3 regions of the Micromonospora fiedleri genome follow, and region 2 is predicted to be linked to each of the others. Evidence: riboswitches for the same ligand, from Rfam matches in the RefSeq annotation. Region 2 holds a riboswitch; each other region holds the start of a gene.

Region 1 (10,017 bases), on a different contig from region 2:
TTGGAGCCGATCGCCGCGCCGCCGACCGACCGTGGGCATGACCACGGGGACGTCGGCGCCCTGGCCTTCCCGCCGGCCGACGCGAACTACCACGACTACGCCGAGATGGTCGCCGTGGTCAACAAGGTCGTCGCGGACCACCCGGCGATCGCCCGCAAGATCAGCATCGGCACCTCGTACGAGGGTCGGGACCTGGTCGCGATCAAGATCTCCGACAACGTCGCCACTGACGAGAACGAGCCGGAGATCCTGTTCAACTCGCAGCAGCACGCCCGTGAGCACCTGACCGTCGAGATGGCCATCTACCTGATGAACCTCTTCACCGACAGCTACGGCTCGGACTCCCGGATCACCAACCTGGTCAACAACCGGGAGATCTGGATCGTGCCGTCGGTCAACCCGGACGGCAGCGAGTACGACATCGCCACCGGCTCCTACCGGTCCTGGCGCAAGAACCGCCAACCCAACAGCGGATCGTCGTACGTCGGCACGGACCTCAACCGCAACTGGAGCTACAACTGGGGCTGCTGCGGCGGTTCGTCCAGCTCGACCTCGTCGGACACCTACCGGGGTCCGTCGGCCTTCTCCGCCCCGGAGACCCAGGCGCTGCGCAACTTCGTCAACAGCCGGGTCGTCGGCGGAGTGCAGCAGATCAAGGCCAACATCGACTTCCACACCTACTCCGAGCTGGTGCTCTGGCCGTACGGCTACACCTACAACGACACCGCCACCGGGATGAACGCCGACCAGTACAACACCTTCGCCACCATCGGTCGGCAGATGGCCGCGACCAACAACTTCACCCCGCAGCAGTCCAGTGACCTGTACATCACCGACGGCAGCAGCATCGACTGGATGTGGGCGGTGCACGGCATCTGGGCGTACACCTTCGAGCTGTACCCGCGCTCGGCCTCCGGCGGCGGCTTCTACCCGCCCGACGAGGTGATCCCGCAGCAGACCTCGCGTAACCGTGAGGCGGTGCTCCTGCTCGCCGAGTACGCCGACTGCCCGTACCGGGCGATCAACAAGCAGGCCCAGTACTGCGGCGGTGGCAGCGGCGGTACGACTGTCTGGTCGGACACCTTCGAGACCAACACCGGCTGGACGATCAACCCCAACGGCACCGACACCGCGACGTCGGGCCAGTTCGAGCGGGGCGCCGCCCAGGCCACCAACTCCAGCGGGGCCAAGCAGCTCACCCCGTACGCCGGCAGCAACGACCTGGTCACCGGCCGGCTCGCCGGCTCGGCAGCCGGTGACTACGACGTGGACGGCGGCGTGACCAGCGCCCGCTCCCCGGCGATCACCCTGCCGTCGAGCGGCACGTTGACGCTCTCCCTGGCCTGGTACCTGGCCCACGGCTCGAACTCGTCGTCGGCCGACTACCTCCGGGTCAGCGTGGTGCACAACGGCGGCACCACGACCCTGCTCAGCCAGGCCGGTGCGGCCAGCAACCGCAACGGCGCCTGGACCACCTCGAACCTCAACCTCACCCCGTACGCGGGACAGTCGATCAGGATCCTGGTGGAGGCTGCGGACGCCTCGACGGCCAGCCTGGTCGAGGCGGCTGTGGACAACGTCACCATCACCGCCTCCTGAACCGACGGGGCCCCGCCACAACCCCCTCGCGCGGGGCCCCGTCCTCAGCAGTTGACTCGGGTACCAGATGCGTGGGTCGGCTCGACGTCGAGCCGACCCACGTGGCCGCTCCCCACGGCTCGGCGGGGCGGCCACCGGGCGTGCGCTACGGTTCTACCGACCCGCCACAGCGAAGTCGGTGTGAAACCGGCGCTGTCCCGCAACTGTGATGCCCCCCGAGTGGGGGACGAGCCAGGTCGCCTGTGGCGCGGTCGCGACACGCGCTCTCGAGGAAGGGCGCCTCGCCCACGGGTGCCGGTGGCTCCCTGTCGGCGAAGCACCACACTCCTCGACCGACAGGAGGACCGATGTTCAGACGTACCCCCCGGATTCTCGCCGCCACCCTCGCGGTGGCCGCGCTGGCGCTCGGTGCCTGCGCCGAGAAGACCACCGAGACCCCCACGGCCAGCGGCAGCCCGGCCGGCGGCGCCTTTCCCGTCACCGTCGGGTCGCTGACCCTGGAACAGCGTCCCGACAAGATCGTCTCGCTGGCGCCGACCGCCACCGAGATGCTCTTCGCGGTCGGCGCCGGCCCGCAGGTCGTCGCGGTCGACGACCAGTCCAACCACCCGGCCGACGCGCCGAAGACGGACCTGTCCGGCTACCAGCCCAACGCCGAGGCGATCGCCGCCAAGAACCCTGACCTGGTGGTGATCAGCGACGACCGGAACAAGATCGTCGACCAGCTGGCGGCGCTGAAGATCCCGGTCTACCTGACCCCCGCGGCGCAGACGCTCGACGACACGTACCAGCAGATCACCGACCTGGGCGTGCTCACCGGCAACGCCACCGCCGGCGCCGACGTCGTGCAGCGGATGAAGGACGACATCGCGAAGATCGTCGCCGAGGTGCCGCAGCGGGTTCAGGCACCCACCTACTTCCACGAGCTGGGCCCGGAGCTGTACACCGTCACCAGCAAGACCTTCATCGGCTCGATCTACTCCCTCGCCGGCCTGGAGAACATCGCCGACGCGGCCGACGCGGACGGCAAGAGCGGCGGCTACCCGCAGCTCTCCCAGGAGATGATCGTCGCGGCCAACCCGGACTTCGTCTTCCTCTCCGACGTCAAGTGCTGCCAGCAGAACGCCGCGACCGTCTCGGCGCGCAGCGGCTGGGCGGGCATCAACGCCGTACGCGAGGGCCAGATCGTGGAACTCGACGACGACATCGCCTCCCGCTGGGGCCCGCGCGTGGTGGACCTGCTGCGCGCCATCGTGGACGCCACCACCAAGGCCGAGAAGTGACGAACGGCAGGCGTTGACAGGGACCCTCCCCATGCGCCAGGCGTTGAAAAGGGGACCGTCCGTCTCGCCCGCGACCCGGCCGGCGGGCCTGCGGAAACGTTGGCTCGCCGCCGGTGTCGTCGCCGTACTCGTCGCGGTCGTCGCCGGTGTCTCACTCGGCCCGGTCAGCCTGCCCCCCGGCAGTGTCGCGCTCGAACTGCTCAACCTGCTGCCCGGGGTGCACCTCGACAGTGGACTGACCGAGCGGGAAGTCGCCATCGTCACCGAGCTGCGGTTGCCCCGGGTGGTGCTCGGACTGCTGGTCGGTGGGCTGCTCGCCCTGGCCGGCGGCGCCTACCAGGGGGTGTTCCGCAACCCGCTGGCCGACCCGTACCTGCTCGGGGTGGCCGCGGGAGCGGGGCTGGCGGTCACCGTCGTGCTGACCATCGGTGGCGTCGGGGCGGGCGGCGCGCTGACCGGCCTGCCGCCCACCATTCCGCTTGCCGCCTTCGTCGGCTCGCTCGGTGCGGTGATCATGACTTACCTGCTCGGTGCGGCCGGTGGACGCAGTCGCTCGCCCGCCGCGCTGATCCTGGCCGGGGTGGCCGTCTCGGCGTTCCTCTCCGCCGGGCAGACGTACCTGCTGCAACGCAACGCGGACAGCATCCAGGCCGTCTACTCCTGGCTGCTCGGGCGGCTGGCCACCGCCGGCTGGCAGGACGTCCGACTGGTCCTGCCGTACTTCCTGATCACCACGGTGATCGTGCTGCTGCACCGGCGGGAGTTGGACGTGCTCTCGGTCGGTGACGACGAGGCGGCCAGCCTCGGCCTGCACCCGCAACGGTCGCGGTACCTGCTGATCGCCGCCGCCTCGCTGGGCACCGCCGCCGCGGTCTCCGCCTCCGGCCTGATCGGCTTCGTCGGCATCATCGTGCCGCACACCGTACGGATGCTGGCCGGGTCGAGCTACCGGGTGATCCTTCCGCTGTCCCTGCTGTTCGGCGGGGCATTCCTGGCCCTGACCGACGTGGTGGCCCGGACCGCCGCCGCGCCGCAGGAGATCCCGATCGGGGTGGTCACCGCGCTGCTCGGCGGGCCGTTCTTCGTCCTCGTGCTGCGTACCGCTCGAAGGGTGCTGACATGACCCCGCCCGACCCGCCTGCCGTCGAGGTGCGTGGTCTGCAGGTCAAACTCGACGGGGTGCCGATCCTCGCCGGCATCGACCTGACCGTGCGCTCCGGCGAGTGGGTCACCGTGATCGGTCCGAACGGCGCCGGCAAATCGACCCTGCTGCGCGCCGTCGGCGGCCTGCTGCCCGCACCGGACGCGGTCCACCTCTTCGGTACGCCCCTGCGCGACCTGCGACGTCGGGAACGGGCCCGGGTGGTGGCCACGGTGGCCCAGTCCCCGGTCGTACCGCCCGGGATGGCGGTGCTCGACTACGTACTGCTCGGCCGTAACCCGTACATCCCGCCGCTGGGTCGGGAGTCCGCCACCGACCTGGCCGTCGTGCACGAACTGCTGGACCGGCTGGACCTCGACGGGTTCCACGGCCGTGAACTGGCCACCCTCTCCGGCGGGGAACGCCAGCGGGTCTTCCTCGCTCGGGCGTTGGCCCAGGGCGCCACCCTGCTGCTGCTCGACGAGCCCACAAGCGCGCTGGACATCGGCCACCAGCAGGAGGTGCTGGAACTGGTCGACCAGTTGCGCCGTACCGAGGGCCTGACCGTGCTGGCCACCATGCACGACCTCTCCATCGCCGGCGAGTACGCCGACCGCATGGTGCTGCTCGCGAACGGCCGCATCGCCGCCACCGGCACCCCCGACCAGGTCTTGACCGAAGACCTCCTCTCCCACCACTACCGCGCCCACGTCACCGTCATCCCCGGCCCCCACGGCCCCCTCGTCCTCCCCACCCGCCCCTCCCACCCCTGACCCACCCCCGCGCGCCCCACCCCCGCGCGCCCCGGGCCCGCGCGCCCCGGGCCCCGCGATCTTGCAGTTTTGGTCGGGGCATAAGGGATATGAGGGGCAGATCGGGGACCAAAAGAGCAAGATCGACGGGCTGGTGGGCGGCGGGGCAAGATCGCGTGGCGTGGCGTGGCGTGGCGCGGGTTGGGGTCGCGTGGCGGGGGGTGGGTCAGGGGGTTAGGGCGATCAGGGAGAAGAGGGCGCCGTCGGGGTCGCGGAGGGCGGTGACGCGGCCGGCGGGGATGTCGCGGGGTGGGACGAGGATGGTGCCGCCGAGTTCAGCGGCGCGGGCGGCCGTGGCGTCGGCGTCGGCGACCGAGAAGTAGAGCGTCCAGTAGGCGGGGGAGTCGGCGGCGAACGCCTCCTCGCGCGGGGGCATCATGCCGGCCACCATCCGGTCGCCGAGCCGCCAACCGGTGTACGAAGTCTGCCCCATCGGCTCCTCCTCGGGCTGCCACCCGAAGACCAGCTCGTAGAAGATCCGCGCGCCGTCCGGATCGGGGGTGACCAGTTCGGTCCAGCACATCGCGCCGGGTACGTCGAAGACCTCGGCGCCGGAGAACGCCATCGGCTGCCAGACGCTGAACGCGGCACCGGCCGGGTCGCTGAAGACCGCCATCCGACCTCGGTCGAAGACCTCGAACGGCGGTACGACCACCTGCCCACCGGCTCGCTCCACCCGCCCGGTGACCAGGTCGGCGTCGTCGGTGGCGACGTACGTCGACCAGATCGGCACCTGGTCCGGTACGGCCGGCGGCCCCACCCCGGCGACGGCCCGGCCGTCGAGCTGGAAGGTCGTGTAGCCGCCCGCCTCGGGTTCGGGGTCCACCCGCCCGGTCCAGCCGAACAGTTCCGGGTAGAACCGCCGGGCCCGGTCGAGCCCTGGCGTGGCCAGGTCGGCCCAGCACGGCGTGCCCGACGGGACGCTGGCCACTGCTACCCCCCTCGACCCCGGTGGTGGCCGTCGCCCGACCACCCCTCACCGGCATCGTGGCACCGCCGGAGCATGATCCGGGCCGGAAACCGGGGGAACGTCAGCTGAACCGGCGACCCTCGTCCCGGCGGTACGCCCAGGCGGCCAGGGCGGCCAGCACCACCACCCAGACACCGAGCATGACCAGGGAGAGCAGGTTGACCGAGTAGTCGCCGACCGCCGCCCACATCAGCTCCACCGCACCCCGGGTGGGCAGGTACGGCGCGATCGCCTCGATGAAACCGGGTGCCTGATCCGGGGCGGAGAGCAGGCCACCACCGAAGGCGAGCGGGAAGAAGACGAGCTGCGCCACCACGATCGCCGCCTTGCTGGGCAGCGAGTACCCGATGGTCAGCCCCATCAGGGTGAACGGCACGGAGATGACGGTGACGGTGACCAGGGCCAGCAGGAACGACGCCGGGTCGATCCGGGCCTCGGTCAGGGTCGCGGCGATCACCACCACGGGGACCAGCGAGAGGTAGGTGAGGACCAGCCCGGCCATGACCCGGCCGGCGAAGCGCGGGGCCGACCCGGCCGGCAACGTCCGGGTGTACGGGTTCCAGGGCTGGTCACGGTCCTCGGCGACACCGACGCCGTACTGGAAGATGTTGGCGCTCATCACCGAGAAGGTGACCATCGCGGCGGTGGCGTAGGTGGCACCGACCGGGTCCTTGCCGGCGAAGGGCACCACGAAGAAGAGCATCGCTGCGGCCGGGAAGAAGGTGCTGCCGAAGATCGCGACCGGGATGCGGACGGTCTCCAGCAGTTGGTAACGCGCGTGTACCAGGGCGAGTTGCACGTCGAGATCCCCTCAGGCGGCGGCGGGCGCGGCGTCGGTGGCGGTGATGGCCAGGAACGCCTCCTCCAGCGAGGTCGGGCGCACCTCCAGGTCGCGGAACTCGACCCCGCTGGTGACCAGGTCCCGCACCAGTTGGTCGGCGTCGGCGGTGAGCAGGTGGGTACGGCCGTCGACGTGCTCGGTGCGTACCACCCCTGGCAGCGGTGGGAGCGTGTCGGCGGTCAGGCTCACCCGGCGTACGCCGACCACGGCCCGGACCGCGTCCACGGTGTCGTCGGCGAGCACCCGCCCCTGGCCGATGACCACCACCCGACGGGCCAGCGCCTCCACCTCTTCCAGGTAGTGGCTGCTCAGCAGCACAGTGCCGCCGTCGGCGTGGAACGTCCGGATGGCTTCCCACAGGGTGTGGCGGGCCTCCACGTCCAGCCCGGTGGTGGGCTCGTCGAGCACCACCAACCGGGGGCGACCGACGAAGGCCAGCGCCACCGCGAGCCGACGCTTCTGCCCACCGGAGAGCCCGCCGCACTGCCGCCGGACCAGCTCCGCCAGGCCGAACCGGTCGAGCAACTCGCCCCGGGGCACCGGGTTCGGGTAGTGGGCCGAGACGAAGTCGACCACCTCGCCGACCCGCAGCGTGCCGGGCAGCCCGGTCTCCTGCGGGGTGACGCCGATCTGCCGCCGACTCGCCGGGTCACGCGGGTCACCGCCGTTGAGTTCCACCCGGCCGGAGGTGGGCCTACGCAGCCCGACCAGCAGACTGATCAGGGTGCTCTTGCCGGCACCGTTGGGCCCCAGCAGGCCGACCAGCTCACCCGCCCGTACCTCAAGGTCGACCTGGTCCAGGGCGAGGACGTCGCCGTACCGGCGGCTGACCCGCTCGGCACGGGCGAGGATGTCTCTTTCCACAAGCTTGATCATTCTCGGTTCCCCAGGTGGTGGCAATACCGTCGGTCAGCCCAACGGTGCGGGCAGTGCCGCGCTGTGCAGCACCGACATCCGGGAAACCGCCCGGGTGAGCACCACGTAGAGCCGGTGCAGCCCGCGCGGCTCGGCCGCCACGATGTCGGCCGGTTCGACCACGATGACGTGGTCGTACTCCAGGCCCTTGACCGCGGTGGCGGGGACGACCGTGACGCGCGGGCCGCCGCCCGCATCGGCGGCGGTCGCGGTCTCGATCCCGGCCGCCGCCAGCGCCGCACCCAACCGGTCCACCGCGTCGTCGGCGGCGATCACCGCGATCGACCCCTCGTGGGCGAGCGCCGCACCCACCTCGGCCACCGTCGCCCCGAAAAGATCGGTCACGGTACGCACCGTGAGCACCCCGTCGCGGCGCAACGACTCGGCCGGCGGTACGTCCACAGCGAGCGACGGCAGCAACCGGTTGGCGAAGGCGAGCACGTCCGCCGGTACCCGGAAACCGACGGTCAACGGCACCACAGTCGCGTCCGGCTTACCGAGGTGACGCAGGGTCACCCGCCAGTCGGTGGCCGCCCACGGCGCGGTCGCCTGCGCCAGGTCGCCGAGCAGGGTCAGCGAACCGTGCTCGCTGCGCCGGGCGATCACCCGGCACTGCATGGCCGAAAGGTCCTGCGCCTCGTCCACCACCACATGCCCGTAGCTGCCCGGCCGCTCGATCAGCCCGGCCGCCTCGTCGATCAACACCGCGTCGGCGGCGCTCCACCGGGTGGCCTTCGGCGTACGCCCCAGCTTCGTCCCGGACCGGGGCCTGCTGCTTCCTGGCGTGGTGCCCCCTGGTGTGCCGAAGGGGGCGTCGGTGGTCGTCAGGGTGGTGTCCTGGCCGGTCAGCAGGGCCTGCTCGGCGGGGGTGAGCAGGCCGTCGGCCGCTGCGGCGAGTCGGGCGGGATCGGCGAGCAGCGCGTGCACCAACCCGTCCGGGGTCAACGCCGGCCAGACCGTGTCCAGGAAGGTCGTCACCGGCTTCGACCGGCCCATCCGGCGCAGCCACGCCTCGCTCGGCGACTCCGCCCGCCGGGCCTCCGCCTGCCGTTGCAGCAGCCCGACCACCCGGGCTCGCACCCGCTCCCGACCGAGGGCGTACGGCAACTGCTCGGCCCGGGTCTCCTGGACCAGCCGGTGCAGCGGCTCCAGCCCGATCCGCCAACGGAACGAGCCGTCGGAGACGACGATCGGCTCGGTCGGCTCACCGACGTACGCGTCGACCGCCCGGCGCAGCACCTCGGCCATCCGGGCATCGTGCTTGATCACCGCCACGGCGGGCGGGTCCACCGCCCGCACCACCACCCGGTCGACCAGGTCCTCGACGGTCGCCTGCTCGACCTCCACCTCACCGAGGGCCGGCAGCACCGCCGCGATGTACGCCAGGAAGGCCCGGTTCGGCCCCACGACCAGCACCTTCGACCGGCGCAACCGCTCCCGGTGCAGATAGAGCAGGTACGCGGCCCGGTGCAACCCGACCGCGGTCTTCCCGGTGCCCGGCGCACCCTGCACACAGATCGACTGGGCCAGGTCGGCGCGGACCAACTCGTCCTGCTCGGGCTGAATGGTGGCGACGATGTCCCGCATCGGCCCCACCCGAGGCCGCTCGATCTCGGCGGTGAGGATCCGGCTGGCGGTGCCGAGTTCCTCACCCCGGTCCAGGTGCTCGTCCTCGAAGCTGGTCAGCCTCCCGTTGTCGAACCCGAACCGACGCCGTACCGCCAGCCCTTGCGGATCGCGGGCGCTGGCCTGATAGAACGATCGGGACACCGGTGCCCGCCAGTCCAGCACCAGCGGTTCGCCCTGCTCGTCGGTGACGTGCCGACGACCCACGTGGTAGCGCCGCCCGGCGTGGTCGGCGTCGGCGCCGCCGAAGTCGAGTCGGCCGAAGAAGAGCGGGGTACGCGGATCGTCGGCCAGTTCGGCCACCCGCCGGGCGAGGTGCCGGCCGAGCTGTTCTGCGGTGTACGCGTCACCGGCGACCTTGTCGCCGGTGACGAAGAGCGCCTCGGCGCGTTCCCGCATCCGGCGTAACGCCGTGCGGGAGATGTCCAAGTGTTCGCGTTCGGCCTTGAGGTCGGCGTCGAGGTCGGATGCAGGCACGATGCGATTCCTCACGGCGTTTTCCGATTGTTCGCTCGCGTGTCCGGGGGCGGATGGCCGGTGCCCGGCGCGGGACGTCCGCTGCGGTGCGTGCTCACCGCGGCCGTCAGGCGAACGGAAAGCCTACTCCGGCCAGCAGCGCCGGCAACCGAATTCTTATCCTGGTCGGGGATCATGAGGGCATGACGGAGGCCCACCCCGAGCTGCCCCGGGTGACGATCAGCGACCCGCAGACGTTGCGTGCGCTCGCCCACCCGGCCCGGCTTGCGATCATGGAACACCTCGCGGCGACCGAGGGCGCGGTGACCGCCACCGAGTGTGCCGAGGTGGCGGGGCTTTCCCCGAGCGCGACC
Region 2 (10,017 bases):
ACCGGCCTGACCATGCTGGACACGGCGCTGCGGCATGCGGACCCGACGCTCATCGGCGTACCGATCGACCTGACCGCCCTGCGCGCCCGCCCGGAGACCGTGCCGGCGGTGCTGCGCACCCTGCTGCCGCCGACGGTACGACGCGAACCCGCAGACGCGGACCGGTCCGCCGACAAGCTGACCGACCTGACCGGGCTCTCTGCCGACGAACGCCGCCAAGCCCTCACCACCCTGGTCCGCACGGTCACCGCCGACGTGCTCGGCCGCACCGGGACCGACAACCTGCCCGCCGACGGCACGTTCACCGACCTCGGCATCGACTCGCTGCTCGCCGTCGAACTGCGCAACCGGCTGGCCCAGCGCACCGACCTGGCCCTACCCGCCACCACCGTCTTCGACCACCCCACCCCGCAGGCCCTGGCCGACTACCTGCACACCAGCCTGCTCGACACCGGCCCGGAACAGCCGGCCGGGCTCGACCTGACCGCCGACGTCACGCTGCCCGACGACATCCGTCCGACGCCCGGCTCCATCCCCGACGGCGCACCCCGGCACATCCTGCTCACCGGCGCCACCGGCTTCGTAGGCGCGTTCCTGCTCCGTGAACTACTGGCCACGACAACCGCCACGGTGCACTGCCTGATCCGGGCGAACGACCCGGACGACGCATGGAAGCGGCTACGCGAGACCGCCCGGTGGTACCGCATCGAGGACCAGCTGGACCCCGGCCGAGTGGTACCCGTGGTGGGGGACCTCGCCGCCGACCGCCTCGGCCTCACCCCGGGCACCTTCGACGCACTGGCCCGCGACATCGACGTCGTCTACCACGCCGGGGCGACGGTGAACTGGCTCCAGCCGTACGCCACGTTGCGCGCCGCGAACGTGGACGGCACCCGCGAGGTGCTGCGCCTGGCCGCCGCGCAGCGCACCGTACCGGTCCATTACGTCTCGACCACCGGCGTGTTCGCCGGCCCCGCCCCCGACGGGCGTGGCCACGGCCCGCACGACCCGACCGGCCCGGCCGACCTGCTGCCCAGCGGCTACCTGCAGAGCAAATGGGTCGCCGAGCAGATCATCGGACTGGCCCGCGAGCGTGGTCTGCCGGTCTCGGTGTACCGGGTGGACCTGGTCTCCGGCGACCGCCGCCACGGTGCCTGCCAGACCCGCGACTACCTGTGGCTGAGCATCAAGGGACTGATCCAGGCCGGCACGGTTCCGGACAGCCTCGGCGGCAGCGTCCCCCTGGTGCCGGTCGACCACGTGGCCGCGTCGATCATCGCGCTGTCCACCGACTCGAAGCACATCGGCAGCACCCACCACCTCTACAACAGCGAGCGGGTCGCCTGGCGCGACATCCTGCACCGGCTCCGCGCTCACGGACACCAGCTGACCGTCACCAGCTGGGCAGAGTGGCACGCCGCGGTGCTCGCCGACCGTGACAACGCGCTCTACCCGCTGCTCGACGCGTTCGAGCTGATGGTCGCCGACACCGACGCCTTCTACCCGGTGATCGACACAGCCGACACCGACGCCGCGCTGGCCGCCGCCGGTCTGCCACCGGCCCCGGTCACCGCGGACGTACTGGACACCTACCTGCGATTCTTCACCGAGGTCGGGTACCTGCCACCGGCGCTGGCCACCAGTTCGGCACGCTGACCCGCACCGATGGGCCGGTCACCCCCGCTGGGGGGATGACCGGCCCTCAGGGCAGTGGAAGCAGTCCCTCACCGATCGCGCCGGCCACTTCCGACCGGTGCTCGTCGAGGTAGAAGTGCCCGCCGGAGAAGACGCGCAGGTCGAACCCGGCCGAGGTGTGTGCCGACCAGGCGCGCACCGCCGCGACGGCAGCCTGCGGGTCGGCGTCACCGGTCAGGGCGGTGATCGGACAGTTCACCGGCGGCTGCGCATGCCACGCGTACGAGTCGATGGCCTGATAGTCGGCACGCATGACCCGCAGGAGTTCGGCGCGCAGTTCGGCATCGGTCAGAAACAGCGGATGGGTGCCACCGGCTTCGCGCAGATCTTCCAGGATCCCGACGTCCGTGCGTGGCGGATCCGGCCGGCACGGCGGCTGATCCGGCGCGCGCCGACCCGAGACGAACAGCCGTTGCGGCAGTCGGGCACCGGCCCGGGCACGCCGCTGGGTGACCTCGTGTGCGATCACCGCACCCATGCTGTGCCCGAAGAACGCAAACGGCCCGGCGAGCCGAGCCTGCAGCACTGCGTCCGCCTCGTCGACGAGTTCCGCAATGGAGGTACGGGCGCGCTCGGCACGTCGGTCCTGCCGCCCCGGATACTGGATCGCCAACACCTCCACCTCCGCTGGCAGCGCCCGGGCCAGCGACAGGAAGTAGTTGGCCGTCCCACCGGCGTGCGGAAAGCAGACCAGTTGGATGCGGGGGGCGCTGCTCGTGGTAAGAGTTCGCACCCACCGATCCGCCACTGCCGGGTTCTCATGCACCGATGTCATCCCTCGACGCTACGCATGTCGGCAGCCGGCACGGTCACCGTCCACTCTCGGCACGGTCACGGCGGTTCAGACCGGTGCGGTCACGGAATCCGAACCGCCCTGAGCAGGGCCACCTCACACCTGGACCGAGCGGACAGAATGGTCGCAGAACTTCCGACCCCCGCACCTCGGCCGCATCAGGATGATCTGCTCGCTGCCTCCCCGCGAGCAGGAAAGGAGTTGCTCCTGTCCGCGCAGTCGTCGATGAACGGCTTCGTCGAGGACCTGGCGATCCAGCTCGCCGGGCACGGCTTCGAGCGAGGTAAGGAGGGACGCGTCTTTCGCCGGTTCTCGCTACAAGGAGACGCGCTCATCCTCGAGGTGCAGCCATCGAATCACTCCAGCCGCCGGGGTCTGGTCTTCTACATCAACATCGGCCTGGTGCACGACAGCGTCTGGACGAGATGCTGCCGCAGCTGCTGCTGTTGCTCGACCGGAACGTCGTGCTGAACGAGACACCGGACATCCTCGGCCCGGGCGACTGGCTAATCCGCGCCTGGCTGTTGGCCGGGGAGGGCCGCATCGACGAGCTGAAGCATCTGCTGTTCGTGGAGAGGCCGGCCCACACCCACGACTCCGTCCCGATCCGTACGGTGTGGAACTATGCGACCGGTCGGGCCTCGGACACCGCAGCGCGGTGAGGGAGCCTGGCAGATATCCCACTCCGGCCTGGTGGCAGCGACGTAGAGGACACGCGATCTGCTTGATGACCGACGATGATGTCGAAGGTGAACCTGGTCAGCCGCGCCGACGGTTGCGGGATCTGGGCCGTCCGCTCGTTGTCCTGATGGCGCCCTTGCTGGTGCGCCTGGCCAACCGGGACAAGCGGTTCGTCTGGACGCTGGAGGAGGTGCGTGGCCACGCTCGGGACTGGCCGCCTTCGGGTGGTGACGCGGAGATGGCCAACCTCTTCCGCTTCCAGGCGTGGTTCGGGCTGAGCATGGTTCCGCTGGCCGGGTACGTGGCAGCGTCGCTGCTGCGCTCGGGCTCGGCCGGCGACTCGGTGCTCGAGGCGGTCATGGTGGGCGCTGCCACGGTAGGCATGTTCACTCTCGGGATGGTTCTGGTGAGCGGGCTGAAGTGGGGGTTGTCGCAGTACTTCACGCCCGACCTGGACCGCCGTCTTGGCCCGCCCCGCAGACGGGATCCCCGGCCGCGCACGCGGCGGCCGGGGTTCGTGGTGCGGCTTTGCCTGCCGAGCAACCTGGACTGGGTGCTCGCGCTGATCTTTGCCAGTTGCATGGCACCGAACGCCTTCCCCTGATCCACCTCGGCATCGATCAGCCGAACCTCGGACCCGGGCGGCGGTGCGGTGTTCCGTGGCCTCCAACTGGGCTTCTGCTGATCTGGGCGGCGTGTAGCTCATTCGGGCGGGCGTGCTCGGGTAGGTGTCGAGGCGGGCGGCGGCCTTGTTGGCGCAGGTGGTGACGACGTGGCGGGGGTCGTGGCCGAGGCTGGTGATGGCGACCAGGGCGGTGAGCACCACGTCGGCCAGCTCGGCGGCCACGTGTCGCTGGTGTGGGTGATGCCTTTGCGGGGGTTCTGGCCGACGGCGCCGATCCACGCTGCGATGTACTGCATCAGCGCCGTGCGTGTTCGGCACGTGCGGGTGCGCCCACCTCGTGCAGGTGTCGCAGGGCCTGGCGGTAGGAGGTGACGAGACCGGTCTGTACGTAGGCGACGCCGATCTCGGCGCAGTACGCCTGCACGATCGGTTGTGCCCTGCGCAGGTTGGGCGTCGGCATGCCGGGGAACAGGTGGTGCTCGATCTGGTAGTTCAGACCGCCGAGCGCCGCGTCCACCAGCCGGTTCCCCCGAACGTTGCGGGAGGTCAACACCTGCTTGCGGAGATAGTCCTCGGTGCCCGTCGGGTGCGGCATGCCCTTGTGGTTGGGGGCGAAGGTCATGCCGAGGTAGACGCCGAACAGCGCCTGGTGCAGCAGCAGGAAGGCGACGGCCTGCAACGGCGAGAGAACGAGCACCAGCGCGCCGAGGTAGCCGACGGCGTGCAGGATCAGCAGCGCGCTCTCCGTACGCCGCTGTTTCACCGTGCCGTCGCGCAACGCCTTGACGCTTGACACCTTCAGGCTGACGGCGAGCAGCGTGAGCAGCGGGAAGAACAGCACGGCCTGGTGCCGGGTGATGAAGCCCTTCAGTCCGCGCCGGCCGACCGCCGACTCGGTGGTCCAGACGAGCACCTCGGGAGCCACGTCCGGGTCGAGGTCGTCGTGGTTGGGGTTGTTGTGGTGACGGGTGTGCTTGTCCATCCACCAGCCGTAGCTCATGCCGATGCCGAGATTGCCGGCCAGCAGTCCGGCGACCGCGCTCGGACGTCTGGTGCGGAACACCTGGCGGTGCGCCAGGTCGTGCGCCACGAGTGCGACCTGGGCGAACGTGACGGCGAGGAACACGGCGGTGATCATCTGCCACCAGGAGGAGCCGATGAGGAAGAAGGCCGCCCAGCCGCCGACGAACATCAGCGTGACGATGCTCAGCCGGACGACGTAGTAGGCGGGCCGGCGGCGCATCAACCCGGCGTCGGTGATCCGGCGGGACAGGACGGCGAAGTCACTGCCGGTCGTCGACTGCGACGGTCTCGTGGTAGTCGTCATGATTCCAGCAGACCGCCTCGGACGGGCGCTGTCAGGAACGCTGTCACCCCGCCGATCAGGGGTGCTAGCACCCCCGAGAAACGGCGGTCTTGCGGGCACAATGGCACCCGTGGACGTGGCCGGGCCTGACGAGCGGACGTACGAGTGGGCGCGTCGGGGTGTACGCGCGGTGCTCGCCGGTCTGGCCGCGATCGGCCTGGCCCTGGCCAACGTCGCGCTGCTCGTCGTATCGCTGCTGGCGCTGGTCCTGGTCCCGGTGCCGCTGCTCGGCATGGCGCTGGTGTCCTGGACGACGACGCTGGTCCGTAAGCGAGCGGATCTCGAACGCCGGCGTGCCGCCTGGGCCGGGGTCCCGGTGCCACGCCCCTACCAGCCGCCCCCGCAGCGGGGCATCGTCGGCGGCTGGCGGCGCTTCCGATGGATCGTCACGGACCCGGCCACCTGGCGCGACCTCGCCTGGCTGCTGCCCGGCGGGATCGTCGGGGCCACCCTCGGCGCGATCTCACTGGCCGTGCCGCTGTACGGGATCATGGGTCTGACGCTGACACCGCTGTGGATCTGGCTCGGCACCGACTGGTACGGCTACGGCACCGTCTGGTCCATCGACACATTCGGTGAAGGGCTGATCTGCCTGCCGCAAGGCGCCGCCATCCTGGCCGGCGGTCTGTGGGTGGCGCCCTGGCTACGGCGCGCCGACGCGTACTTCGCCCGACTCCTGCTCGCACCGACCAAGGCCGCCGAACTTCGCCTGCGGGTCACCCAGCTGACCGCGACGCGCGCCGACACGGTGGACGCCCAGGCAGCTGAGCTGCGTCGCATCGAGCGCGACCTGCACGACGGCATCCAGGCGCGGCTCGTCTCGCTGGGCATGACGATCGGTCTCGCCGACGAACTGATCGACCGGAACCCGGCCGCAGCCCACGAGATGCTCGCGGAAGCGCGTGAAGCGAGCAGCGCCGCACTTGTCGAGCTGCGGCACCTGGTCCGGGGCATCCACCCACCCGTGTTGGCCGAACGCGGGCTGGACGGCGCGGTGCGGGCGTTGGCGCTCAGCCTGCCCGTGCCGATCACAGTCGATGTCGACCTGCCCGGCCGCCTCGACACACCGGTCGAGTCGGCCGCGTACTTCGCCGTCGCGGAGACGCTTACCAACATGGTCCGCCACAGCGGTGCCCACACCGGATCGGTGTCCCTGCGGCACACGGACGCAACGCTGACGATGGTGGTCTCCGACGACGGCGTGGGCGGCGGCGACCCCGCGGCCGGCACCGGTCTGCGGGGCATCGAACGCCGCCTGGCCGCCTTCGATGGCACGATGGCCCTGTCGAGTCCGCTCGGAGGGCCCACCGTCATCACCATGGAGTTGCCGTGCGCGTTGTCATCGCCGAGGACCACGCGCTCCTCCGGGACGGGCTGACCCGAATCCTGCGGGCCTACGACTTCGACGTCGTCGCCGCCGTCGACAACGGCCCGGCCCTGCTGCCCGCCCTGACCACCCACCGGCCCCAGGTGGCGGTCATCGACGTCCGTCTCCCGCCGACATTCACCGACGAAGGTCTGCAGGCTGCGATCGCCGCTCGTACCCAGATTCCCGGCCTGCCCATCCTCGTGCTCTCCCAGCACGTCGAGCCCTTGTACGCCCGCGAACTGCTCAGCACGCCACACGGCGGCGTGGGCTACCTGCTCAAGGACCGCGTGTCCCACGTCGGCGAGTTCGTCGACGCCGTGCGCCGGGTCGCCGCCGGCGGTACCGCCATGGACCATGAAGTCATCTCGCAACTCCTCGCCCGCCGAGAGCCGCTGGCGGTGCTCACCCCCAGAGAACGCGACGTCCTCGGTGAAATGGCCGAAGGTCGCTCCAACGCGGCGATCGGAGCCAAGCTCCGCATCACCGAGAAGGCCGTGAGCAAACACATCAACAACATATTCACCAAACTCGACATGCCGCCCTCCGATGACGACAACCGGCGCGTCCTCGCCGTCCTGGCGTACCTCAACGCCTGAGCGGGTGGAAGGCGGACGCCAGCGCCGGCCGGCCGCATCCGGCCTGGGTCACTTGGGTACGTCCGTGTGGGGCTGTCAAACGAACGGCCCTGCGTCGGGACTGTACGAGTAGCGGCTGACCGGCCGATCAAGGGAGAGACGCCATGCTGGTCGATCAGCCGAGACGACCAACGCGTACACACCAAACGCCTCGAACCTTCGACACACCGGCCCGTACCACGTCCGACACGCCACCGACCCCGGCGTCCTCGACCTGACATCCATCCCGCACGTCGGACAGCATGACGCGGAGACGACCGACAGGCCCGTACGATGGCGAGCGGCGCTGGTTCGCCCCATCCCGCCAGGGTGGGGTGTCGTAAGAGGGAACCCGGTGAGAGACCGGGACTGCCCCGCAGCGGTGAGTGGGAACGACCGCCGTCAACGAAGCACTGGACCGCCAGGTCCGGGAAGCGACGGCCAGTAGGTGACCTCGTGTCATGCCCGCGAGTCCGAAGACCTGCCAGCGCTGCGCACGCCACCGGTGTGCGCCGCCGGCGGCCTCTCGGGAGGGCCAGGGCGGAAGCGGGCACCGTGAGACGTGCCTACCTTCCCTCCCGGGTCCGCTGGGCACTTCGAGGGAAGGACCCCACAGGTGACTACCGCATTCGGCCAGAGCACTGTGCTCGGCTACCCGCGTATCGGCGTCGATCGTGAGCTGAAGAAGGCCGTCGAGGCGTACTGGGCCGGCACCATCGACGTCGACGCTCTGGAAAGCACCGCCGCCGGGCTGCGCGCGCAGGTGTGGCGGACGCTGCACGACGCCCGCCTCGACGCGATCCCGTCGAACACGTTCTCCTACTACGACCAGGTCCTCGACACGGCCGTCGCCGTCGGCGCGATCCCCACCCGCTTCGCCCGGCTGGGCCTGCCCGCGCTGGACACCTACTTCGCCATGGCCCGCGGCGTCGACGCCGAGCCGGCGCTGGAACTGACGAAGTGGTTCGACACCAACTACCACTACCTGGTGCCGGAGATCGGCCCCGACACCGTCTTCACCGCGAACCCGGCGAAGGCGCTGGGTGAGCACGCCGAGGCCCGCGACCTGGGCATCACCACCCGACCGGTGTTCATCGGGCCGGCCACGTTCCTGCTGCTGGCCAAGGGCGACGATCCGTTCGCCCGGCTCGACGACCTGGTCGACACGTACGCCGCGATCCTCACGGCACTCGCCGAGGCGGGGGTGGCCTGGATCCAGCTGGACGAGCCCGCCTACGTCGCCGACCGCACCCCGGCCGAGATCGACGCCCTACGCCGCGCCTACATCCGGCTCGGTGAACTCACGCACCGGCCGAAGATCTTCGTCGCCACCTACTTCGGTGACCTCGGCGCCGCCCTGCCGGCGCTACTGGACACCCCGGTCGAAGCAATCGGCCTGGACCTGGTCGCCGGCCCGGGCAACCTCGACCGACTCGCCGCCGCCGGCCCACTGGCCGGCAGGACCATCGTCGCCGGCCTGGTCGACGGACGAAACATCTGGCGTACCGACCTGCGCGCCGCGATCGCGGCCGGAGCGACGGTCGCCGGGCTGGCCGACCACGTCGCCGTGTCCACGTCCTGCTCCCTGCTGCACGTCCCGGTCGACCTGACCGCCGAAGCCCGCCTCGACCCCCGGTTGGCCGCGCGGCTCGCGTTCGCCCGGCAGAAGGTCGACGAAGTCGTCCTGCTCGGCCGCGCGTTGCGCGACGGCACCACCGCGCTGCCCGCACCGCTGCCGGCCATCCCGGCGGCCTGGCGCCACGACGACGTCCGCGGACGCCTCGCCGCACTGCGCCCCACCGACCGGCAGCGCGGCGACTACGCCAGCCGGGCGGCCCGCCAGCAGGAACGGCTGGGGCTGCCGGAGCTGCCGACCACCACGATCGGGTCGTTCCCGCAGACCACCGAGCTGCGCAAGGCCCGCGCCGCACACCGCGCCGGCAGCCTCGACGACGCCGGCTACGCGTCGCGGATGCGCGCCGAGGTCGAGCATGTCATCCGGCTGCAGGAGCAGTTGGGTCTGGATGTGCTCGTGCACGGCGAACCGGAACGCAACGACATGGTGCAGTACTTCGGCGAGCAGCTCGACGGTTTCGCCGCCACCGAACACGGCTGGGTGCAGTCGTACGGCTCCCGCTGTGTCCGGCCGCCGATCATCTACGGCGACGTGGCGCGCAGGGCACCGATGACGGTGGAGTGGTCCACCTACGCGCAGTCGCTGACCAGCAAGCCGGTCAAGGGGATGCTCACCGGCCCGGTCACCATCCTGGCCTGGTCCTTCGTCCGTACCGACCAGCCTGTCGCGGACACTGCCGACCAGGTCGCGCTCGCCCTGCGGGACGAGTGCCACGACCTGGAGTCGGCAGGAATCCGGGTCATCCAGGTCGACGAACCGGCGTTGCGCGAAACGCTGCCGCTGCGCAAGGCCGACCAGAAGGCATACCTGGACTGGGCCGTCGGCGCGTTCCGACTGGCCACCAGCGGCGTCGCCGACGACACCCAGATCCACACCCACCTGTGCTACTCGGAGTTCGGTGAGGTGATCACCGCCATCGACGCCCTCGACGCCGACGTCACCAGCATCGAGGCGTCCCGGTCGAAGATGGAGATCCTCGACGACCTCGCCGCGATCGGCTACCGCCGGGGCGTCGGCCCCGGGATCTGGGACATCCACTCACCCCGGGTGCCGCCGCGTGAGGAGATGGTCGAGGCGCTACACCGGGCGGTCGCGGCCGTGCCGGCCCGACGGTTGTGGGTCAACCCGGACTGCGGCCTGAAGACCCGCAGCTATCCCGAGGTCGAAGCGTCGCTGCGGCACCTGGTCGCGGCTGCCGCCGAGGTACGCGGACACTGAGATCGCCACCCCGGGCGGGC
Region 3 (10,017 bases), on a different contig from region 2:
GGCAGGGCGACGCCCTCGCCGTGCTGCGCCGGGCCCGCGAACAGCTCATCGCCGAACTCGGGGTCGACCCCGGTCCGCAGCTGCGTCGGATGGAGGAGGCGGTGCTGCGCCAGGACGTCTCCCTCGAACTGCGCCGACCCCCTGCCGACCGGACGCCGGTTCCCGGATCGCCCGGGCGCAACATCCCGGCGGCACTGTCGTCCTTCGTGGGCCGTACCGGCGAACTCGCGGCACTGCGACACGCACTCACCGAACACCGGCTGGTGACCCTCACCGGCGCGGGCGGGGTCGGCAAGACCCGGCTGGTGCTGGAGCACTGTCGGGTCCGTACCGATGCGGATGGCCCGTGGCTGGTGGAACTGGCCGGCCTGCGCGACCCGACCCAGATCCCCCGAGCGGTGTCGGACGTGCTCGGCCTGCCCGGGGTCGCCACGGCGGGGCAACTCGCCCGACGGCTCGCCGACCGGGAGGCGCTGCTCGTCGTGGACAACGCCGAACACCTGATCCACGGGGTCGCCGAGCTGGCGCGGACCGTCCTCGGCGGCTGTCCGGGACTGCGCATGCTGGTCACCAGCCGGCAGCCACTGGGGGTGCCCGGCGAGGCGGTCCTGGAACTCGCGCCACTGCCTGTGACCGAGGCGGTCGAGCTGCTGTTCGACCGGATGAACACCGCCAACCTGACGATGGGCGTCAACGACCCGGATCCCGTACTGGCGACACAGATCTGCCGGGACCTGGACGGCCTGCCGCTGGCGATCGAACTGGTTGCCGCCCAGTGCCGGATCCTCTCCCTGCGGGAGATCGCCTTCCAGCTCGACGACCGGCTCGGGATGCTCACCACCGGTACCGGTGAGGACAAGGACCGGCACGCCACCGTCCACAACGCGATCGGCTGGAGCTACCAGCTGCTCACCGGCGCTGAACAGACACTGATGCGGCAGCTCTCCGTCTTCGACGGCGGGTTCGACCTGGACGCGGTCCGGCTGGTCGGGGCCGGACCCGACCTGCCGAAGCCGGTGCCGGCCCTGTTGGGTCTGGTCCGCAAGTCGCTGGTGGTCGTCGATCCCACGACCGTGCCGCGCCGCTACCGGATGCTGGAACTGATCCGCGAGTACGCGGCCGACCTGCTGACCGGCACGGAGCGGACGCAGACGCTCGCCCGGCACCGGCGGTGGCTGCTGGGGCTGGTGGAGATCGGGGAGCAGCGGCTGCCGACCGACGACGGGGCGCACTGGCTACGGCGGCTCAGCGCGGAACGCGACAACATCCGGGCTGCCCTGATCTCCGCCCTCGCCGCCGGTGAGAACCTGACCGCGGCACGGATCTGCGGGGCACTCGCCTGGTTCTGGTACCGCACCGGGCAGGCCGCCGAAGGCGAGCGTTGGGGTGGGCGGACCCTGGCCGCCCTCGACGCCCGCGGGCCTACGAGCGCCGGTCCGACCGGCCCGGACGACACCGGCCTGGACGACACCGGGCAGTCGGCCGAGTGGACCCTGGCCCGGGCACGGCTGCTGATGGCCGTCGGGGGCTGCACGTACCTGGACGGGGACCACGCCAGCAGCGTCACCGCGCTGGGGGAGGCCGCGGGGCTCTGTGTGCAGCTCGGCGCCCGGCACCCGCTCACCACCGCGATGATCTACCTGGCCTCGGTGACCGCGATCCGTGGCGACGTCGGCGGGGCGCTGTCGCTGGCCGACGAGGCGGTACGGCTGGCGGACCTGGTGGGGGAGCCGGGGGCACTGGCCGAGACGCTGACCGTACGCAGTCAGCTCAGCCGGGCCTGCGGAGACCTGGCCCGGGCTCGCGACGAACTCGCCCGCGCCAACGCCCTGGCCCGATCCTGCGGTCATCAGTGGGCGATCCTGTCGACCGGGTGGATGGACGGCAAGGTCAGCACCGACCTCGGCGAGCCGGACCGGGCCCTGCGCACGTTCGCCGATCTGGCCCGGGAGACCGACCCCGAGCAGGACCGCTCAAGCTGGCTCACGCTCGTGCATTCGATGGCCGGAGCACTCGGCCGCACCGGCCGGGCCGGCACCGGCGCGATCCTGCTCGGGGCGGTCGAGTCGCTGGGAAGGACCATCGGATACCACCCGGAGCAGTCGGACCCGCAGGACGCACGAGCCAACAGCGAGGCAGTCGCGGCCGCCCTCGAGCCGCACGTGTACCAGACCGGGCTGGCCCTCGGCCGGCAGCTGACCTGGTCCGACCTGGCCGAGCTGCTCGCCGACGAGGGCAGGTGGTCGACCGGCCTGAACTGAGCCGCGCCGTCGGTTCCCTCCAGATGACGGGCCCCGGGTAGCAGGGGAGGGCACATCCGACCACGATGTGCCCTCCCGTCGTACGTGTCGCTACAGGTTGGCGCAGTAACCGACGCTGAAGGTGCTGGCCCCCGGCTTCAGGGTGCGGTTCCAGTCCACACCCCTGATCCGGTAGCTACCGTCGGCCAGGCGCTCCCGCTTGAAGTTCCAGGCGTCGTAGATGTCGCCTTCGAGCTGCACCACGGCGGACCAGTCGACCGGCTTGTCGCTGGTGTTGGTCGCGGTGATGGTCGCGCAGTAGCCGCCACCGCTGTCGGAGTACCAGCGGGTGATCTGCTTCAGCGCCACCGTCACGTTGGACCCGGCCACCAACCGGCCGACCCCCCAGCGCGCGGTGCTCTGGTAGCCCGCGCCCTCCTGCTCGGCCCAGTTGCGGATGCTCGTCCGGGCCCCGTCGGAGGCGTCGTTGACCTGGAAGTCCAGGCCGTGGAAGGTGTCCAGGCCACCGTATTCGAGCAGGCTGATCGCCGCCTCGACGGTGTAGCCCGTCGGGGTGCGGACCGTCGCGCTCTCCAGCCGGCTCGCCTGGAACCCCTCGTCGCCGGTGCCGAACGACACCACGTTGTCGGCGTTGATCCGGATCTGCGTGTCGTCGTACCGGAAGCTGCCGTTCTTGAAGTTGCCGGCGTCGACGTAGATCTCGACCGAGTCCTGGATCCACGGGTCGGAACCGGAGACGTCCACCACCGGGTCGGTGACCTCGGCCAGCACGTAGAGCGTCTGACCCCGCCAGAGGGTACGGACCTGAGCGCTCGCGCCGTCGGTGCCGGAGACCTGCTTGGCCGTGGTCACCGTGGTCGCGTTCGCCCAGGCGGCGTCGACCGAGCCGTCGATCACCAGTGCCTCGGCGGCCTCCCGCACCTCCACGTACGACAGCTCCTCGACCAGGGTCAAGGTGCCCACCGCGCCCGCGGTGTTCCACCCGGAGGTGGTGTCACCGTCGCGCACCTGCACGTCCAGGGTGCGGGTGTCGCCCTCGGCCGCTGCGGTCAGCGGCAGGTGGGCGACCAGGTGGTACCCGCCGTCGCGGGCGGCCGCCACGGCCGGTACGTCACCGCTGCCGTCCCGGCCGACGTGGTAGGTCTCGCCGCCCAGCACGAAGCTGACCCGGTCGCTGCCGGAGACCGTGGTGTCGTCGACCGTGACATACGCGGTCAGGTGGTCCGGCGCCCAGCGCAGCTGGAACCCGGCGACGTCCTCGACGGAGTGCAGCGGCAGCTTGCGCCAGGTCAGGTCCGTGGGTGCGGCGGCGGTCAGCGCCACGTCACCGGCGAAGACGTTGGCGGTCCGCAGCCGGGCGGGCAGCTCACCGTCGACCGCCCCGTGGTAGGCGGGCTTGGCCCGCAGGTTGTCGTCGAACAGCAGCGGCCCGCCGTTGCCGGAACGCCAGGACCGCCCGTCGGTGAGCCCCCAGACCGTGACGGCCAGCAGATCATCGGCGTACGCCCGGAAGATCCGGAAGGCGTCCCGGTAGTAGTAGCCCTGGTCGATGAACTTCGCCTGGGTGGCCGGGGTGCCGGTGGTGACGTCGAGTTCGGTGACGGCCTGGGTGACCGGCAGATCCGCGAACGTCTCCAACGCGGTCTCCAGGGCGCTGACCGGCATGGCCAGCGAGACGTGGAACTGGTGACCCACCCCGTGCACCGGCACACCACGGGCGAGCAGGCGCTGCACCAGGGCCAGGTAACGGGCCTGCTTGCCGCTCTGCTCGGTGTTGTAGTCGTTGATGAACAGGGTGACCGGACGGTCGGCGCCCTCGGCGGCGTACACGTCGTTGAACGCCTCGTCGGCGTATTCGAAGGTCAGGTCGATGAAGCTCTCACCGAGGATCCGGTACCACTCGCTGCGACGCAGACCGTCGCTGTACTCGCCGCTGTCGCTGACCACCTCGTTGACCGCGTCGAAGGCGTACAGCGGGTTGGTGGGGGAGCCGAAGGGGCCGTACCGCTCGCTCATCGACTCGGCGACGTTGAAGATGTGCGTACGCAGCCGATCCCGCAGCACCTGCTGGTCGGCCGCCGAGGTGGTCAACGGCTGGCCGGCAGAGTCGGTGAAGAACCAGGCCGGGGTCTGGCTGTGCCACACCAGCACGTGCCCGTAGACACGCAGGTCGTTGTCGCGGGCGAAGTCCATCATGGTCAGCGCCTGCTCGTGCGGGCGGAAGTTGCCCGCCTCGTCGTACCAGGCCTCCGGCTTCATGTGGTTCTCGGCCGTGATCTGGTTGAAGTGCCGGGTCAGCAGCTGGGCGGGAGCACCGATCGTCTCCCGGCTGTCGATGGCCACGCCGACCGGGAAGTCGGTGGTCTCGTACAGCGGGGTGAGGTCCTCGATGACCGGCGGCTCGGGCACCTGGACGACGATGTCGTCGGCCAGGAAGTCGCTGGTGTTGCCGGTCACGTCCTCGCCCTGCCAGCGGGTCTCGAAGTAGAGGAAGGCGCTGTCCGCCGCCGGCATGGTGAACCGGGCGGTCACCTCCGTCCAGCCGGAGTTGGTGATCGTCTCGAACTGGGCGAGGGTGCTGAACGACTGACTGTCCCCGGTGGTGCTGGCCAGGCTGAGCCAGATCTGGTCGGCCGGCTGACCTGCGGCGAACCGCAGCCACGCGCTGAGCTCGTAGGTGACACCCGCGGTGAACAGGCCGGTCACGTCGCGGCCCAGGCCGGCGCCCTGGTTCACCCGGTCGGTGACCAGTACGGCGGAGGTGCCGCCGTGCGCGACGTCGGTGAGGGTGACCGTCGGGGCACCCGGACCGCCGTCGCGGGGTCCCCAACCGTCGAGGCCGTCCTCGAAGTCGGTGTCGATGACGATCGTGCCCGGCTCCGGCCCGCCCCCGCCGCCGTCCAGCGCGGTGATCAGGACGTCGTCGAGCAGGAACGGGGTGTTGCCTTCCGCCTCCACGTAGAGGGTGGCGGCGTCCAGGCCGGTGGGCAGGGTGTACTCGCCGCCGATGCGTACCCACTCGTCGGCGGTGGTGGTGACGTTGTCGCCGATCCAGGTGTAGGTGTTCTCGCCGCCACCGGCCGGGGTGGACTCGACGGTGAAGTGCACGCCGGCGCTGCCCTCGGTGCCGGTCGGAAGTTTCGCCCAGGCGGTGACCGTGTACCGGTTGCCGGGCCGCATCAGCGCGGTCGCGCTCGTGGCCGGTCCCTGCCAGTTGGCGGTACGGCCGGTGACCGAGAGGCTGCCGTCGCTGTCGTGACCCTCGTCGGCGATGGCGAGGGTCACGTCACCGCGTGGCCCCCAGGGGGCGTACGAGCCGGACTCGAAGTCGTTGCTGAGCACGACCTCGTCGGCCGCGGCCGGGGTGGGGGCGACGGTGATGGCCGCGACGAGCGCGGCCGAACAGAGTACGGCGAAAGCTCGTGATCGGCGTCGTGATCGTTGGGACGGATTCCACAGGCGCATCGACTGGTCCCTTACGCAAATTGGACAGTGGTGGGGGTGCCTGACGTCGGGTTTCCGGACAGATCCAAGCGCGTGCATGCTATGTCGACCCGATTGGCATAGCCAGAACTTCCGGAAGTTTTCGGAAAGATGCGTGGGGTCGGTGGCCTCGGCGGCTGCCGTCGCGCTCGGGCGGATGATTCGATCGACACGCGTGGCGACACAGCATGTGGTGTTGAGGTTCCTGGCCAGTTCCCATATATAGTGGTGCCCGCAGCTGGTTCGGCAGTCACTCCACGACGGCCGAGGCAAGAGGGAACCCGGTGGAATTCCGGGACTGCCCCGCAGCGGTGAGTGGGAACGACCGCCGTCAACGAAGCACTGGGCCCGCCAGGTCTGGGAAGCGACGGCCAGTAGGCACGAACACGCCCACGAGTCCGAAGACCTGCCAGCGCGCCGCACGCGTACGTGTGCGGCGGTCGAAGGCCGCGCGGGACGGCCGACGCCATCAGTTGGTCGTCGACGGCACCCAGTCCGTCCGGTGACCGGCGGCGTCCTCCCGCGTGCCCGTCGACCTTCACCGACCGGTACGAGGAGGGACCATGACGGTGACCCGGGAACAGGCGGGGCCGGAGCAACGCCGGCACGTGATGCAGGTGCGTAAACGCAACGGCGACACCGAGCCGGTGGACGTCAACAAGATCGTCAAGGCGGTGGAGCGCTGGGTCACCGACCTGGACGAGATCGACCCGCTGCGGGTGGCGACGAAGACGATCAGCGGCCTGTACGACGGCGCGACCACCGCGGAGCTGGACAAGCTGTCGATCCAGACGGCCGCCGAGCTGATCGGTGAGGAGCCGCAGTACTCCAGGCTCGCGGCGCGGCTGCTGGCCGCGTTCGTCGACAAGGAGGTACGCGGCCAGCAGGTGGCCAGCTTCAGCCAGTCCATCCGGTACGCCCACGGCCTGGGGCTGATCGGCGACGCCACCGCTGCGTTCGTGGCCCGCAACGCCCGCAAGCTGGACGACGCCGTCGACCCGGCGGGGGATCTGCGGTTCGAGTACTTCGGGCTGCGCACCGTCGCCGACCGATACCTGCTGCGGCATCCGCAGACCCGGCAGGTGGTGGAGACCCCGCAGTACTGGCTGCTGCGGGTCGCCTGCGGGCTGTCCCAGACGCCGGGCGAGGCGATCGGCTTCTACCGGCTGATGTCCAGCCTGGCCTATCTGCCGAGTTCGCCGACGCTGTTCAACTCCGGCACCCGACACACCCAGATGTCGTCGTGTTTCCTCGTCGACTCGCCGCGCGACGAACTCGACTCGATCTACGAGCGCTACCACCAGGTGGCGAAGCTGTCGAAGTTCTCCGGTGGGATCGGCATCTCCTGGACCCGGGTGCGGGGCCGGGGCGCGTTGATCCGGGGCACCAACGGCAGGTCGAACGGCATCGTGCCGTTCCTCAAGACCCTCGACGCCGGGGTGGCGGCGGTCAACCAGGGCGGCCGGCGCAAGGGCGCGGCCTGCGTCTACCTGGAACCCTGGCACCCGGACATCGAGGAGTTCCTGGAGCTGCGGGACAACACCGGGGAGGAGTCGAGGCGTACGCACAACCTGAACCTGGCCAACTGGATCCCGGACGAGTTCATGCGCCGGGTGGAGGCCGACGGCGACTGGTCGCTGATCGACCCCTCCGACGCGCCGGAGTTGCCCGACCTGTACGGCGAGGCGTTCGACGAGGCGTACCGGGCGGCGGAGAAGAAGGCGGTCCGTACCGTCAAGGCCCGCGACCTGTACGGGCGGATGATGCGCACCCTCGCGCAGACCGGCAACGGGTGGATGACGTTCAAGGACGCGGCCAACCGGCTGTCCAACCAGACCGGCGCGCCGGGCAACACCATCCACCTGTCGAACCTGTGCACCGAGATCCTGGAGGTCAACAGCGACACCGAGACGGCGGTGTGCAACCTCGGGTCGATCAACCTGGCCGCGCACGTCAGCGCGGACGGCATCGACTGGGAGAAGCTGCGCGCCACCGTCCGCACGGCGGTGCTCTTCCTCGATCGGGTCATCGACATCAACTACTACCCGGCCGAGCAGGCGGCGGCGTCGAACCCGCGCTGGCGACCGGTCGGGCTCGGGCTGATGGGCCTGCAGGACGCCTTCTTCACCCTGCGCATGCCGTTCGACTCCACCCCGGCCCGGGAGCTGTCCAGCCGGGTGCAGGAGGAGATCCTGCTGACCGCCCTGGAGACCTCAGCACAGCTCGCCCATCAGTTCGGCCCGCACCCGGCGTACGCGCAGACCCGGGCCGCGCGCGGTGAGCTGCACCCGGACCTGTGGGGCGCCGACCTCACCCAGGTCGAGCGGTGGGCGGCGCTGCGCGAGACGATCGCCGCGCACGGCCTGCGGAACTCGCTGCTGGTGGCCATCGCGCCGACGGCCACCATCGCCTCGATCGCCGGCTGCTACGAGTGCATCGAACCGCAGGTGTCCAACCTGTTCAAACGCGAGACGATGTCCGGCGAGTTCCTCCAGATCAACACCTACCTGGTACGCGAACTCAAGGCGCGCGGGCTGTGGACGGCATCGATCCGCGACCAGATCAAACGCGCCGAAGGGTCGGTGCAGGGCATCGCCGAGCTGCCCGACGAGGTACGGCAGCTGTTCCGCACCGCGTGGGAACTGCCGCAACGGGCGCTGATCGACCTGGCCGCCGCCCGGGCCCCGTTCATCGACCAGTCGCAGTCGCTGAACCTGTTCATCAGCGCGCCGACCATCGGCAAACTCTCCTCGATGTACCTCTACGCCTGGAAGTCCGGGCTGAAGACCACCTACTACCTGCGGTCGCGTCCGGCGACCCGGATCCAGCAGGCCACCGTCGCGGTCACCCCGACCGCCCCGGCGATCGTCGCCGTCGGCGACGACGAGGCGTTGGCCTGCTCCCTGGAGAACCCCGAGAGCTGCGAGGCCTGCCAGTGACCACCGTTTCCGAAACCCAGACCCGGCACCTGCTGCTCGACCCGGGCATGGACCTGACCCTGCGGCCAATGCGCTACCCGCAGTTCTTCGACCGCTTCAAGGACGCGATCAAGAACACCTGGACGGTGGAGGAGGTGGACCTGCACGCCGACCTCGCCGACCTGGCCAAGCTCTCCCCGGCCGAACAGCACCTGGTGTCCCGGCTCGTCGCGTTCTTCGCCACCGGCGACACCATCGTCGCCAACAACCTGGTGCTCAACCTCTACCAGCACGTCAACTCCCCGGAGGGCCGGCTGTACCTGTCCCGGCAGCTGTTCGAGGAGGCGGTGCACGTCCAGTTCTACCTGAACCTGCTCGACACCTACGTGCCCGACGAGAAGCAACGGTACGAGGCGTTCGCGGCGGTGGAGAACATCCCGTCGATCGCCCGCAAGGCCGAGTTCTGCTTCAAATGGATCGACTCCATCTTCGAGCTGCGCGAGCTGAAGACCCGCGCCGACCGCCGTGCCTTCCTGCTCAACCTGATCTGCTTCGCCGCCTGCATCGAAGGACTGTTCTTCTACGGCGCCTTCGCCTACGTGTACTTCCTGCGCTCCCGGGGTGTGTTGCACGGGCTGGCCTCCGGCACCAACTGGGTGTTCCGCGACGAGTCGATGCACATGGCCTTCGCCTTCGACGTGGTCGACACCGTACGCGCCGAGGAGCCCGACCTCTTCGACGCCGAAATGGAGCAGCAGGTGCGCGACATGCTCGCCGAAGCGGTCGACTGCGAGGTCCAGTTCGCCGCCGACCTGCTGGAGCAGGGCGTCTCCGGCATGCCGCTGGCCGACATGCGCCAGTACCTGCAACACGTGGCCGACCGCCGGCTGGCGATGCTCGGCATCGCACCGATGTACGGCTCGACGAACCCGTTCGCGTTCATGGAACTGCAGGACGTACAGGAGTTGTCCAACTTCTTCGAACGCCGTGTCTCGGCCTACCAGGTCGGTGTCACCGGCACGGTGGCCTTCGACGACGACTTCTGATCCCGGTCTCACCCGATCCGCCGTTTCGGCGGTATGGCGGTCACCTACCCACCCGGATACCGCCATACCGCCGAAACGGCTTCCACATCCCGCCAAACCGTCCTACCCGCGCCAGCCAGGCCCGCATGTCCGCAGGTTCGCATGTCCGCAGGCCCGCTTATGGGTTGTGGCCCCTTTGCTCTGCTTCAACCCACGCATCGGGTTCGGCAGCAAACCGGTGCGTGGGTTGAAGCAGAGCAAAGGAGGCCGGTGGAAGGGGGTGGAGGTGGAACCCCATTCACTCCGTCGGCGCTGTAGGGCGACTACGCG

The links. Region 2 has a riboswitch for cobalamin ahead of metE (5-methyltetrahydropteroyltriglutamate--homocysteine S-methyltransferase). Riboswitches for the same ligand answer to the same signal wherever they lie in the genome.
Region 1: another riboswitch for cobalamin. It lies ahead of JMF97_RS11590 (ABC transporter substrate-binding protein); the one in region 2 lies ahead of metE (5-methyltetrahydropteroyltriglutamate--homocysteine S-methyltransferase).
Region 3: another riboswitch for cobalamin. It lies ahead of JMF97_RS26330 (ribonucleoside-diphosphate reductase subunit alpha); the one in region 2 lies ahead of metE (5-methyltetrahydropteroyltriglutamate--homocysteine S-methyltransferase).

The regions. Positions count from the first base shown of each region.
Region 1 covers NZ_JAETXL010000004.1:138,075-148,091, reverse strand. Annotated here, with positions in the region: gene JMF97_RS11595 (M14 family metallopeptidase) at 1-1,599, shown strand, start outside; cobalamin riboswitch at 1,728-1,861, shown strand; gene JMF97_RS11590 (ABC transporter substrate-binding protein) at 1,947-2,882, shown strand; gene JMF97_RS11585 (FecCD family ABC transporter permease) at 2,914-4,005, shown strand; gene JMF97_RS11580 (ABC transporter ATP-binding protein) at 4,002-4,796, shown strand; gene JMF97_RS11575 (VOC family protein) at 5,002-5,766, opposite strand; gene JMF97_RS11570 (ABC transporter permease) at 5,867-6,604, opposite strand; gene JMF97_RS11565 (ABC transporter ATP-binding protein) at 6,617-7,522, opposite strand; gene JMF97_RS11560 (HelD family protein) at 7,556-9,664, opposite strand; gene JMF97_RS11555 (ArsR/SmtB family transcription factor) at 9,847-10,017, shown strand, end outside.
Region 2 covers NZ_JAETXL010000019.1:10,523-20,539, forward strand. Annotated here, with positions in the region: gene JMF97_RS29610 (type I polyketide synthase) at 1-1,656, shown strand, start outside; gene JMF97_RS29615 (thioesterase II family protein) at 1,703-2,428, opposite strand; gene JMF97_RS29620 (hypothetical protein) at 2,914-3,150, shown strand; gene JMF97_RS29625 (hypothetical protein) at 3,216-3,773, shown strand; gene JMF97_RS29630 (fatty acid desaturase family protein) at 4,090-5,121, opposite strand; gene JMF97_RS29635 (sensor histidine kinase) at 5,231-6,538, shown strand; gene JMF97_RS29640 (response regulator transcription factor) at 6,490-7,125, shown strand; cobalamin riboswitch at 7,435-7,646, shown strand; gene metE (5-methyltetrahydropteroyltriglutamate--homocysteine S-methyltransferase) at 7,760-9,997, shown strand.
Region 3 covers NZ_JAETXL010000011.1:89,709-99,725, reverse strand. Annotated here, with positions in the region: gene JMF97_RS26340 (AfsR/SARP family transcriptional regulator) at 1-2,261, shown strand, start outside; gene JMF97_RS26335 (endo-1,4-beta-xylanase) at 2,352-5,726, opposite strand; cobalamin riboswitch at 5,967-6,172, shown strand; gene JMF97_RS26330 (ribonucleoside-diphosphate reductase subunit alpha) at 6,308-8,683, shown strand; gene JMF97_RS26325 (ribonucleotide-diphosphate reductase subunit beta) at 8,731-9,708, shown strand.